DNA from 3 places in the Rothia sp. HMSC08A08 genome. Region 2 is predicted to be linked to each of the others. Evidence: riboswitches for the same ligand, from Rfam matches in the RefSeq annotation. Region 2 holds a riboswitch; each other region holds the start of a gene.
The links. A riboswitch is a leader RNA that binds a small molecule or an ion and turns the genes downstream of it on or off. The one in region 2 is predicted to bind S-adenosylmethionine.

Region 1: linked by a shared signal. The riboswitch ahead of HMPREF3164_RS09970 (nuclease PIN) and the one ahead of HMPREF3164_RS04350 (bifunctional o-acetylhomoserine/o-acetylserine sulfhydrylase) in region 2 are both predicted to bind S-adenosylmethionine.
Region 3: linked by a shared signal. The riboswitch ahead of HMPREF3164_RS07335 (LLM class flavin-dependent oxidoreductase) and the one ahead of HMPREF3164_RS04350 (bifunctional o-acetylhomoserine/o-acetylserine sulfhydrylase) in region 2 are both predicted to bind S-adenosylmethionine.

The regions. Positions count from the first base shown of each region.
Region 1 is NZ_KV793081.1:121,540-125,909, reverse strand. It holds gene HMPREF3164_RS09995 (DEAD/DEAH box helicase) at 1-744, opposite strand, end outside; gene HMPREF3164_RS09990 (hypothetical protein) at 789-1,076, opposite strand; gene HMPREF3164_RS09985 (hypothetical protein) at 1,100-1,426, opposite strand; gene HMPREF3164_RS09980 (hypothetical protein) at 1,449-1,775, opposite strand; gene HMPREF3164_RS09975 (hypothetical protein) at 1,798-2,124, opposite strand; SAM riboswitch class IV at 2,389-2,517, shown strand; gene HMPREF3164_RS09970 (nuclease PIN) at 2,496-2,774, shown strand; gene HMPREF3164_RS09965 (PIN domain-containing protein) at 2,779-3,213, shown strand; gene HMPREF3164_RS09960 (cell division protein PerM) at 3,504-4,370, shown strand, end outside.
Region 2 is NZ_KV793063.1:11,054-15,423, forward strand. It holds gene HMPREF3164_RS04345 (homoserine O-acetyltransferase MetX) at 1-208, opposite strand, end outside; gene HMPREF3164_RS04350 (bifunctional o-acetylhomoserine/o-acetylserine sulfhydrylase) at 293-1,639, opposite strand; SAM riboswitch class IV at 1,749-1,862, opposite strand; gene HMPREF3164_RS04355 (ABC transporter ATP-binding protein) at 2,443-3,444, shown strand; gene HMPREF3164_RS04360 (ABC transporter permease) at 3,441-4,211, shown strand; gene HMPREF3164_RS04365 (hypothetical protein) at 4,221-4,370, shown strand, end outside.
Region 3 is NZ_KV793075.1:148,109-152,478, reverse strand. It holds gene HMPREF3164_RS07340 (YchJ family protein) at 1-181, opposite strand, end outside; gene HMPREF3164_RS07335 (LLM class flavin-dependent oxidoreductase) at 320-1,747, opposite strand; SAM riboswitch class IV at 1,852-1,961, opposite strand; gene HMPREF3164_RS07330 (zinc-dependent metalloprotease family protein) at 2,189-3,406, opposite strand; gene HMPREF3164_RS07325 (C4-dicarboxylate ABC transporter substrate-binding protein) at 3,740-4,370, opposite strand, start outside.

The DNA of each region.
Region 1 (4,370 bases), on a different contig from region 2:
CCAGCGCCCGGTTTTGGACTGCATCAGCGGCCGCGCCAGCAAATTGATAGGCGGGGTTGCACCGGGAATATTGCGCCCGCGCGCATATGAACCCGAGATACTGAAGGAAAGATCGAGCGCCCCCGGAACCCGTGCCGAATCAATACCGGATGCTTCGCCCCGGGCAGCGAGAACCTGTGCCATATCGCGCCGCCACACCGAAATTTTCGAGGGCGAAGAATGCGTATTCTCGTGGTCGTTCAGGGGGAGAGGCTCGGGGTCGGTGGTGAGCGAGCTTGCCGAACGAATCGCCCCCGATGCGCGCAACGCCGCCAGGGGATCGTCAGCTGCCTCCGCAACCTGTCGCACGGTATCCTCTGGGCTCTCCGGGTTCATAGACTGGCGGACGCGGTCGCCGGGCGCATTGTCGAGAGCCTTCCGCGCGGTCTTGGCACGGTCGAGTGCGGTGAGCATGAGAGCGACGGCGTGCTTGCAGTCGGCGGCGACCGGGCATGTGCATCGTGCGTTGAAAAGATTGGAATCGGCGTCAGAACCCGGGAAGAAGCGAATATCTACCTCATAGGGAATAGGGGTGCTCCCATTCACCAGACCTTCCAGCGTGTTTTCGTCTTCGTCGTAGGTGTAGCGCACCACTTCACGCTGACGGGCATAAGCAAGCCCGCGCTGGTATGCCTTATGCCCCGCCTGCCGAATAATCTGCGCAACGGTGACGGGGATATCGGGGAAAGGGTTTGGCGTGCTCACCGTTCCATTATCTCAAGGGTGTCAAAGAAGCGCGCGGTAATTCGTTATGAGGTCTGTCCAAGATGCGCTGAGCGTTTTTTACGTGCATTTTTGATGACTATTGTGAAGAACATAATAAAAGTGATGATGGTGGTCAGGAAGCCAACGCATAAGACGCTCACGGCAAGGGTAGCGGCTGCCTGTGTGAGAGGACTCGACCCCTTGGGCTGGACGCCCCTCCACTCGAGGGCATGGTACTCAACGACTGCTCCCCAGCCGGCTAGGATGAACAATCCAATACCGAGAATGAGGAGTAGTGCAGCTATTGCCCCGACCATACGTGCAGTTTTCATGCTTTCCCCTTGAGTAACTGACTTTATGGATTCATCTGGTCCCGTTCTTTTGCCAAGGGTGTTTTATTCTGCTCAGCATGCTTGTTGTGTGCCTTGCGTGCCTTCTTGGTCGCCGTTGTGAAGAGCAGAATAAAGGTGATAATGCCGGTGAGGAAACCAATGCCTAGGAACCATAGGCTCAGATTATTAGTCGCCATGACGAGCGGACTTGCTCCTGCGGGATCGACACCCCTCCATTCGAAGGCGTGGTATTCCACGAGTGAACCCCAGCCGGCTAGGATGAGCAATCCAAACCCGATAACCAGAAGTACTGCGGCTACTGCTCCAACGGTGTATATAGCTTTTTTCATGGGCGCTCCTTAGATGCTGGCTCTATGAATTAATCTGATTCTGGTCTTCTGCTGAGGGTGTTTTATTCTGTTCAAGATGCTTGTTGTGTGTCTTGCGTGCCTTCTTGGGCGTCGTGGTGAAGAGCAGAATAAAGGCGAAGAGCCCGGCGAGTAAACTGGTGCCTAAGAAGCAGTAGCTGAGGTTAGCGGTTGCTTTGGTCAATGGACTCTTCATGGTAGGTTGAACACCCCTCCACTCGAAGGCGTGGTACTCCACAAGAGCGCCCCATTGCATGAGGATATACAGAAAGATTCCTATGGTGAGGAGTGCTATGGCCAGTCCACCAATAGCGTATATAACTAGTTTCATAAGTGCTCCTTAGATACTGGCTCTATGAATCAACCTGGTTCTGACCATCTTTCAGTAGGTCTTGAGCCTGTTTAGGATACTTTTTGTGCGTCTTGCGGGAGTTCCTGATCGCCGTGGTGAAGAACGGAATCAAGGCGATAAAGCCAGTAAGAAAGCCGGTGCCTAAGAACCAGTAGCTGAGGTTGCCGGTTGCTCGCGTTAGGGGACTTGCTCCTTTATGCTGCACGCTCCTCCATTCGAGGGCATGATACTCTACGAGTGAGCCCCAACCGGCCAGGATGAACAAGCCAAACCCAATGATCAGAAAAATTGCGGCCACTATCCCCATGATCTGTACAGTCTTTTTCACAGTTATCACTCTTTCTTTCCGGAAGCGTAAAGTGGGCGTGACATGGTGATATATCAGAGGCAAGATAAATTTCTGTACATTACCCAGTGTGCCGTGATTTTTCTCGAATGTGTAGACCTGCTCTGAAGGCCCAAAACTTCACACTACGCCGCCATGAGGCGGCTATATACAGGTATGCATTCATAATCGCGTTATGTAAATCACAAGGATTTGACAGGTTCGGGCGTTTACAGATTCCTGAAAGCTGTTGTAACCTGGATTCAGCTTCAAGAGTTTCGACTGATAAGCTCCGACTATGGTCGAACGCCAACCCCATGTTCACGGGTGGCTCGGATGACGAAGCGGTTTGTATTCGCCGCCTCAGGTGGCACTTGGTACAGGCAAGAGCAACGCGAAAGGAACGCGCATTCGGCGCATGGTTGTCAATGTACAACAGCTCTTCATCTACAGCATCCCCCCTTACTCCTGCACGCTCTTATCAGGAAAATCTGCGTGCCGCATCCGTACCCGCACGCGGCGGTTACCAGGCAGTAAGTATTCAGGACTACGCACGTATTTCTTCTAAGCGCGACGAATTCCTCAATTTTCTGCTTCTTCCCAACCCCGAGGGTATTCCCGCCGTCGAATATGCCGGTCTGCGCGTAGCATAGGGGTATGAGCGCCTCAGGACTGCTTCTCGACTCGGATGTTCTCGCCGAGATCCGCAAAGCCACACCAGATCCCAAAGTTGTTGCCTTTCTGCGCCGCCGCGCCTATAAACACCTCTACATTTCGGTGCTGAGTGTGGGCGAGCTCAAAGGACTCTACCCCTACCCAGAGACCGACCGATGGATTGCCGAACTTCTCGACAGATTCGCCGACCACATCATTAACGTGGATGCGCGCGTAAGCCTCGAATGGGCGGGACGCAGCGCCCCGCGCGGCACCCACAGTCACGGGCGTAAAGATGCCGAGCCCCTGCCCACTGCCGCCCTCGAAGGTCTGATGGCGGCGAGCGCCCAAGCTCACGACCTCGAAATCGTTTCTTCAAAGGCTGAGGTGTACCGGTCCTGGGGCGTGCCCGCGGTGAATCCGTGGATTGAAGACTAATCTTCCGCACAGTATTTTCACCGTAAGCACCGGGGGAGTACCTGCGTGTTCGAGAAAGCCGTGAGAAATGCTCGGCACAGTTAGCTGTATGCGCTGTCGCGGCGGTGAGAGCGCATCAGTAACGTTCGTGTAACCCCTATGTTCACGGTGAGCGGTTAACGAAGGTTAGCCGCCATTTAACCGGAACTATTTCCCCGAAAGCCCAGCAGGCTCACACGCGCTGACAGGTTTCATGGCATGATGGAAGAACGATGAAAAGTAGCTCTTCTACATCCCGGTATTCTGCCCCTATGCCACTCTGGCTGCAGGGCATCGTTGAATTAGTTTTTACCGCCGCGCTTTCTTTCGGGCTTGTGCTCGTTCTGCTCATGGCGGTGTGGTTTACCAACGGTTTTAACCGCATGGATTTTCCCGCACTCGCAACTCTTGCCTCCCACCTGTGGCTGCTCATGCACGGTGTGCCGCTGAATATTCCGAATGCTTTCGGCATTATTCTGCCGCACGGCATGCTCACACTGGTACCCATGGGGCTGAGCATTATTCCGGTGCTCTTATGCTTTAGGTCTGGGCGAAAACTGGCGCGCGCATCCTATGAGGGGGAATTCTTCAAGCCCGTACTATTAGGGTGCGCTGCCTACGGTATTTTTGCTGCCGTCGCCTTTGCGTGGGCGAGTACCGAACGGCATCTGCTGGGTATTGTTGGTGCGGCGTTGATTCCGCAGATAGTGGTGCTGGTCGGGTTGATCTGGGGCGGCTACTATGAATCGCGTTCGCTCGCCCGTATGGTGGGCGTGAACACCGCCGAACAGATTTCGCAGATGAGCCAGTACTCGCGATGGGCGAGCTCCTATGTGTGGTCGATTGTGCGTGCCTCCATGGTGGCGATTTTCTCGCTCATTATGGGCGGTGCTCTGGTGCTGGTGGTTGCCATGATGATGCGTTGGTCGCAAATCGCAACAATTTACCAGGAACTTCACGCCGGGCCGGTGGGGGCGCTCGCCGTGACCCTGCTGCAGCTTGGTTACCTTCCGAACTTGGTGATCTACGCGATGTCGTGGACTACCGGCGCCGGGTTTGCGTTCGGCGTGGATACACATGTGGGTTGGTCGCAGACGACGATGGGCGATCTTCCGCTCTTTCCGGTGCTGGGTGCTATC
Region 2 (4,370 bases):
TGTCGCCGGTAAGGGCATGCAGAATAAGAATCGCGTTGTCCCCAGCTTCGTTAAGAGTCCCCCACGTCTCGTAGCCAATGTTCACCTGTGGAAGCACGGTACCGTTTTCGAGGGTGAAATCACCAATCGCCATCTGCCGCAGGTACCCCTGAGCGCTGGGATACTGCAGCTGCGACAGATAGGTGGCGTGTACGGTATTTTCCGTCATGTTTTCTCCTGGGTAACCGGTAGTTGGTAATGGCCGATACCGCGACCGGGCACTTACTGTGCAGCCCGGTCGCGGCGGTGCAGGTTAGGCGTTCAGAGTCGCAAAGCCCAGTTCAAGATCTGCAATAATATCGTCAATATTTTCGATACCTACAGAGAGGCGCACAAAGTTTTTGCTCACACCGATTGCCTCTAGCTCTTCTTCAGAAAGCTGCGAGTGGGTGGTGGATGCAGGGTGAATAACAAGCGAACGCACATCGCCGATATTCGCCACATTGGAGTGCAGCTGCAGGGCGTCCACAAAGGTACGGGTCTGTTCCAGGTCGGCGTCTTTAAGGGTAAATCCTATGACGGCGCCCGGCCCCTTCGGCAGGTACTTCTGGGCTCGCTCGTACCAGGGCGATGAAGGCAGACCGGCCCAGATCACCTGATCGACCAGCGGATGCTCCTCCAACCAGTTTGCAACCTTGGTCGCGTTCTCGATATGGCGTTCGATGCGCAGGGAAAGAGTCTCCAGACCGATACCAATGTTGAAGGCGTTGGTTGGAGAGATCGCCGCCCCGGTGTCGCGCAGAAGCGATACTCGCGCCTTGAGAATATAGGAAAGGTTAGCACCGAAGGCGGAGTCTTTGCCTAAGTCACGGGCATAAACTAGACCATGGTAGCCAGGTGCCGGCTCGTTGAACTTGGGGAACTTTTCGGGATTGGCACCATAGTCGAAATTCCCGGAGTCCACGATAACACCGCCAATTGAGGTGCCGTGCCCACCCAGATATTTCGTGGCGGAATGGATTACCACATCCGCACCAAATTCGATGGGGCGCACAAGGTAAGGAGTGGGAACAGTGTTATCGACGATTAGGGGAACGCCATTGTCGTGGGCGATCTGGGCGATAGGCTCGATGTCGAGCACATCGTTCCGGGGGTTAGGTACGGTTTCTCCGTAGAAGAGTTTCGTGTTGGGGCGAACCGCATCGCGCCATTGCTGCAGGTCGTCCGGGTTCTCAACAAACGTAGTTTCAACGCCGAGGTCGGCAAGCGTATATTTCAGTAGATTGTAGGTTCCTCCGTAGATCGAGGGGGAAGCCACGATATGGTCGCCCGCACCCGCAATGTTGAGAATCGCATAGGTAATAGCCGCTTGGCCTGAGGCCAGCAAAAGCGCGCCCACTCCCCCTTCAAGGGATGCGATGCGGTTTTCGATAACCTCTTGGGTGGGGTTGTTCAGACGGGTATAGATAGGCCCAAGCTCTGTGAGAGCAAAACGGTTAGCGGCCTGTTCTGCGTTCTCGAAAACGAACGAGGTGGTCTGGTAGATAGGTAACGCCCGAGCTCCCGTTGCAGCATCCGGTGCCTGCCCCGCGTGAATCTGGCGGGTTTCAAATTTCCAACCGGCGGGGTTGGCGGGAGTCGGGACTGTAGTGTTGCTCATGCGAAGCTCCTTGTAATAGTTCAGGGGGCCGCATGCCGATTTCGGTACAGAGCTCTTAGGCTTTCTTCTCTGCAAACGAAAAAACGATGTACCAGAATCGGGCACATCGGTCCCGCGCTTGCGTTGTACTTTGTGTTCAACGCCTGGTCCTCACCCAGGGCACCCCACCGCGGAGGAGGGTTGCCGGCCAGCTAGCTGGGGCTTATCACTGGCTCTCATGACCTGCATCTAGAGTTTCATAGGAAGCGCACATGGTCAAGCGGGATGCGTGTTTTCGGCGCATTGTTGCAAAGATGACGTTTTATGAACTGTTTTCACGACAGCCTATTGTTTGGGAGAAACACCAATACTTATGCGCTTGTGACCGTGCCTATGTTGTACCCGAACCGCTAAAGCCATGTGATCTGCCGTTAGCCGTCGCTAAATTACCATCAGTGTAGGCAATCGTGAGCCATGCTACACTGATTGAAACCTTGAATCTAGGAGTGATGAGGTATGACCTCCCGCTAAAGTCGCACCGGCTCGCGGAATGCCCGCCCAGATGGTGGGCTCTAAAAATTTCAGAAATAACCCTGCTTTGGTTCGATACATTTCATGAGCGCATAGTGAGCGCTTGGGACACCAAAGTTCTGAGGGTTTTATTGTTATACCTTCCGCATCTGCAGTCGGTGACTTGGGATTATTCAGGCACTAAGAAGTGCCTCTCTCACGACTATTCATCTCACCCGCCCCACGTATTGCAGGCGTGCGAACACCATGCTCAAGAGGCTTCGGGTGACTAAGCACCGCAAGGTTTTATCACAATGTCTACAATTCTTGACGCGGCACAGCTATGCCGCACCTTTGGCAAGGGTGAACACGCTTTCACCGCTGTCGATAATGTTTCACTCAGCATAAGTTCCGGCGAAATTAATGCTCTGCTCGGTCCCAATGGAGCGGGGAAAACAACGGTTGTGCAGATGTGCGCAACACTGCTGACTCCCACGAGCGGAACTGTGCGCATCGACGGGGTGGATGCGCTTGCGCACCCCCAGCGTGCGCGCGCGTCCCTAGGGCTTGCGCTCGGCGGGGATACCGGGTTCTATCCGCGAGCATCCGCCCGCGATAATCTTCTCTTCTTTGCCGACCTTGCCGGGGTTAGCGCGCGCAAACGCCGTACCCAGGTGGCAAACGCTTTGGAACGGGTTGATCTTGCCGATGTCGCCGCGAAGAAGGTACAAGAGTTTTCCCGCGGTATGAAACAACGTCTGCACATCGCACGGGCACTGCTGGGCGAGCCGAAACTGCTGCTTTTGGATGAGCCGACGAATGGGCTTGACCCAGATATTTCGCTGACAATTCGCCAGCTAATTCGCGCCCTCGCTGATGACGGCACCGCCATTTTACTCACGAGCCATCTGCTGGGCGAGATTGAGGAGTTAGCGCATCGGGTCACGGTCATCGGTGCCGGTCGCATGGCGGTTTCGGGCACGATAGCGGATATTACCGCGCATGCCGGGATTTCCGCTACCACCGTGGGGCGTGTGTGTGCGAATGCCGGGACGGTGCTTCAAGAACTTGCCCGGTCTTTGAGCGATGCGGGAACAGTGTTGCTGACCCCGCGCGGTAGCGAGTGGGAGATCACCGTGTACTGGAATGAACGTTCTGTTTCGGAAGGGTCGCACCCCTTCAGGACCGAACATGCAGAGGCTCTGCTGACCCGTATTCTCACTGAGCGTGAGGTTCAGATGCTCACACCGCTGTATACTCGCCCAGCCACCCTCGAAGAGGCATATCTGGCCATGGCGGAAGGACTGAAACGATGAACCGGCAACTTCGCCTAATGTCCTTTTCCCTGCGCCAATTTCTCACAGTTCCCTACTTCCTGCAGTTACTGCTGCTGAGCACCTTTGGGGCGACGGCCCTGCAGGCGCTCGCCGCTGGTGCCTGGCCAGTTGATGCGACCCTCGCCTGGACTCGCGCAGGCATTATCGGCACCTGGAATATGTGCATCGTTGCCGCCGGGATCCTCAACTTTGAGCGCTACCGGGGAACGTTCGTGTATCTGCTCAATGGTGCCGTGAACCCGCTGCGGGCGCTCGCAGCGGTGGTCTCAACTGCCTCCATTTTTGGGCTTGCCGCCCTGCCATTGGCCTGGGTTTTCTGGGCGCTGTGCACCTTCTCGGTAGATTTCACGGACTTTGCTCAGGTGGGTGCACGCTATCTGGTGGGTCTTTCGCTGCTGTGGATCTCGTGTCTGGCGGTGACCTTCGTGATTGCAGGGTTCTTTGTGGCGACCCCGAACGCTATCGCCTATGAGGAGCTGCTGCTTGTGCCGGTTTTCGTGGCTTCCGGGGTGCTTTTTACCGAGAGTTCCGCGCCTGCATGGCTTGATGGGCTCGGCACGCTGATTCCGATTCAGGCACCCGTGAAGGTTCTGCTTGGGCAGATGCCTATGAACTCATTCGGTGACTTTCTGGGCGTGGTAGTGCAAACCTGTGCGGTCACAGCCCTCTGGATGCTCGCGGCATATCTATTGGGTAGGCGAGCACTACGCGCGGCAACGGTACATGGCACTCTGGGTGCAATCTAGGAGGCTGCGATGTTTAAACGAACGAACTTTCTCTATCGTCTGAACAGTACCGCCAAGGTTGGGTGGTCTTCATCCATCACCTTCGCCACAGTTGGTACGGCACTCAGCACCCTCGTGATCGTACCGGGGATGAGCGTGCTGTTCAGCGTTCTACTAGGA
Region 3 (4,370 bases), on a different contig from region 2:
AGGGCGCATCGTGCAGGGCGAAGGCGGTGAACCGCGAGCGCATCAGAGCCAGCGGTGTGGGCGCGCCCAAGGTTCCGGATGCGGCAAACTCGCCCAGGTACCGCCCGCAGCAGGCACCGTATACCTCGCCGCTTGTGCAGGGGCAGCGGGTTTGAGGATCATACAGGGTTGTTTCGCTCATGCACCCCATTTTAAACGTGCGTAAAAAAAGAGCCTTTATTCGAATAAAGCGGCATTTTTAATGCTTTATTCAAATAAAGGCTCTTTTTATCATCCCAGGAGGGGAGATTTTACAACCAAGCGTGCAGGAGCAGCGGGTTTAGTTGGCGATAGCGCGTGCCGGGGTGTCTGCTGTGGAGGGCTTACCCACGTATGCGCCGCGGTACTTCGCGGCCGGGTGGGAGTCTGCAACCTTAGTCTGTCCCTTGCCGAACAGGCTTTCGCGCAGGGTCTCACCTTCGTAGGAGGTGCGGTAGCGTCCACGCTTTTGCAGCTCGGGAACCACGAACTCGATGAAGTCCTCGAAGGAGCCGGGTGAAACGTGGTATGCCAGGTTAATACCGTCCAGTCCGCCTTCATCAATCCAGCGTTCGAGCTCGTCAGCCACCTGCTGCGGGTCGCCCACAATAACCTCGCCCATACCGCCGATAGTGCAGTGCTCGGCAATATCCTTACGCGTCCACTGCTTATCCTTGGCCTGCAGGGTGAAGGGGGTGAGGAAGGACTGAATCGACTCGGTTTTCACATAGTTGAGTACCTCGTCCTCGTCGAACTGGGAAAGATCCACACCGGACCAGCCGCCGATAATGGCCTGCGAAGATTCCAGGTTCACGTACTTGCGGTACTCTTCGTACTTTGCCTTCGCCTTCTCTTCGGTTTCGTCCACAATGATGGAGAGCATCGCGAAAACCTTGATTTCGTCGCGGCCGCGGCCGTTCTCTTCGGCGCGGTCACGGATACGGTCGGTAATAATGCGGGTCAAATCGGGGCGCAGCGCACCGATAAACACAACTTCGGCATGCTTGCCCGAGAACTTCTGCCCGCGGCTGGATGCGCCCGCCTGGAAAATCACGGGGGTACGCTGGGGGCTGGGCTCGGTCAGACCCGCACCAGGCACGCTGAAGTACTTGCCCTTGTGCTGAATCGGGTGCACCTTGGCGGGGTCGGCGTAGATACCCTTCTCGCGGTCTTTGACGACCGCGCCGTCTTCCCAGGAGCCTTCCCAGAGCTTGTAGCAGACATCCAGGAACTCTTCGGCGAGTTCGTATCGGGTGTCGTGCTCAATCTGGGTTTCGAGGCCCTGACATTCGGCGGCGGAAGGCAGGTATGAGGTCACCACGTTAAAGCCCACACGTCCGTTAGTGAGGTGGTCGAGAGAAGCGTACTTGCGGGCAAGCGTGTAAGGCTGCTCGTAGGTGACGGCTGAGGTCACGCCGAAGCCCAAGTGCTCGGTTACGGCGGCCATTGCGGAAATCTGCATGAACGGATCGTTCACGGGCACCTGCGCGCCGCCTTCGATAGCTGGCGCAGCGGAGTTCTTGTAAATATCGTAGATGCCCACAACATCGGCTAGGAATACGCCGTCGAAGAGGCCCTTCTCAAGGATCTGTGCCAGGTCAGTCCAGTATTTGATGGTGTTGTACTCGGTAGCGCGGGAGCGGGGGTGGCGCCAGAGGTCGAAGCTCTGGTGACCCACACAGGTCATGTCGAATGCGTTAACTGCGATGCGCTTCTTCTGCTCAGCCATCTACGTATCCTTTCGCGAATGTTAGGGTGTTCCTGCACCCCGCGCGCCGCCTCCTTATAGGTGGTGACCTTCTTGGTGTTCCAAGTCGTGCAGGTGGCGCATTCGCGCCGTACTTGCTTCGTGTCCCTTGAAGCCAGATCATCATCTGGAGCACCCCGCTACGGGAGAGGGTTGCCGCCCGGCTAGCCAGAGCTTTACACCGGGACTCATAATCCTTGATTTTGAGTGTATAAGGGGTGTCGTGGTTGGTGCGATATTATGACGAATATTAATGTTTGTGACTGTCGCCCGTAATATTAAGGGCCGCGTACGTCGCCCAGCGGACAGCAGTGTTCTTTCGATTGCAACGGCAAAATTCGGGAGCAATAGTTTGCAGCGGGAGCGTGTTTAACGCTCCCGCTGCAATTCTTCGCTCCCATTTTAGGAAAAGCGTCGAATTATTTAGGAAATGAGGTCCATTTTGCGGGCATCATCCGCAGTGATGGGGTTTATTTCCACCTTGGGCTCAGGGATAGTCTCGTCAGCACCTCGTCCAAACACAACTGCAAAGCTCAGTTTTTTCAGGTCACTTGGTGCCGTCAGCCAGCCTTTCATTCCGTCATGGTTAAGATCAAGAGCATAGATTCCATGGTCGATTTCGCCATTACCGTTGAGATCGACAGGTCCATCTGCTGGTCTCAGTACGGCCTCTGAATTGGGCCGATACATGTACCCACGCGCTTGGGGACCAAAGCCTTTGCGTTCGTCCAAGGCCCATTCTTTAAGGGTCGGCATATCTTGCTGCAGGTATCCGAAATATTTGGTTCCATCCGCCTTGGGCACACCGGTAAGCTGATAGTTGTAATTCATAACGCTGAAGTACTGTGGTTTACCTTTTTCGCCTTTCTCATCGGCATCACCACCGTGCTGCAGGCCGAGGTTATGCCCCAGCTCGTGAATAAAAGTACCCACGCGAATATCGCTCATATTACCTTTATCGTTATTCCAGTGTGTCTTTCCTACAGTCACCATGAAATTAAGATCTCCCAATTGTCCCAATCCTGATGAACCGCTCTCCCCAGTTTGTTGTTGCACATAGTAGTCGCCCCAAACCATATAGTGAAAGAGCCCTTCACGATACTGGTTAATATGAGAAGCTTTAAACTTGGCCCAGTTCCCATCTCTGTCACTTATATCGTCGCTGAGCACTTGCCACTTGACCTGTTCGCCTCCTCCCAAGTTATACTTAGGGCCTCGGGCGGCACCGGCATCCAAGTGCAGATTGATACCCGTTCTGCCGTCGGGATTGCTGATATTTATATCCGCGAAAGATTGCACGATTCGATCCAGCTCTTCCTCACTGGCAAGCTCACCGGGCATATAATCCATCTCGACAAAAATGTCCTTATGGTTGGGATCCGCGCCCATCTTAGGGAAATCGATCTCTGGTATGCCATCGTTGTTGATATCGTACCCGTCTCTTTCCAGCTCGTCGGGAATATGATCGCCGTCGCGATCACCCGAGTTGGGGTTCTGAACGGGATCTATATTCCGGTTCTGCGCGGGTGCAGGCTGAGCGGGCTTCGCCTCCACCGCAGAAACGGGCAGAGAATTCAGAGGAATGACAAGCACCAGGCTGACAAACGCCAGCATCAGGCGCACTATAGTACGTAATTTCATGAGAGATATTCCTTGTGTCGTTGTGTTGAGTGAGAGGGAATCTTACATAGAGAGTGAAGTGAGTGGTATTCATCGGCGAGAACCTGCGATGTTGCGGGCTCTCGGATGCGAATACATCTTGGGCGGCGTCACGATGCCGTTTGAGCAAGAGAGTGGTATATGAACGGTTGTGCGGGGTAAAGCCCGGGAGCGAAGAGGCGCAGCGAGGGCGTGTTTCATCTGGCTCGTTGCCTCGCCAGCTTCAGAACGTTATGTATGTCCTCGCACGCTCGGAATAACATCCCTCAGCAGCTACACCTCTTCGCCCCCGTTTTGGGAAGAACGCCGAATGATTTAGGGAATAAGGCCCAGGTTGCGGGCGTCATCCGCAGTGACCGGGTTTTCTTCCGCTTCAGGCTGAGCCACAGGACCGCCAGCTCCAGCCTGAGTAGGCGTCATATCAAAGTTGAGCTTCTTCAGATCACTGAGAGCAGTTAGCTCATTTAGTATCCCGTCGCCATTGAGATCTACCGAGACCGGAGAATTATCAATAACGCCGTTCCGGTTGAAATCGATGGGTTGATTTGCGGGTTGAGTAACGTCTTTCCCATTTTTATCTTTGTGCGTATACAGGTATTCGCCCGCTTGGGGGCCAAAGCCGTCGCGCTCATTCAGTGCCCATTCGTTAAGGGTCGGCATATCCTGCTGCAGGTATCCGAAGTATCGGGTTCCGTCCGCCTTGGGAATGCCAGTGAGCTGATAGTTGTAATTCATCACGCTGTAGTACTGAGGCTTGCCGTTGAATTCGTCAGTACCGCCGTGCTTCAGGTTGAGGTTGTGCCCCAGCTCGTGGATAAAAGTGCCCACGCGAACATCGCTGTTGGCTCCTTCCCAATAGGTTTTTCCAACGGTCACCATGAAGCCGGGGGCACCTAGAAGCCCTACTCCTGATGAGTTTCGATTTCCGGTTTCATTATCCACATAG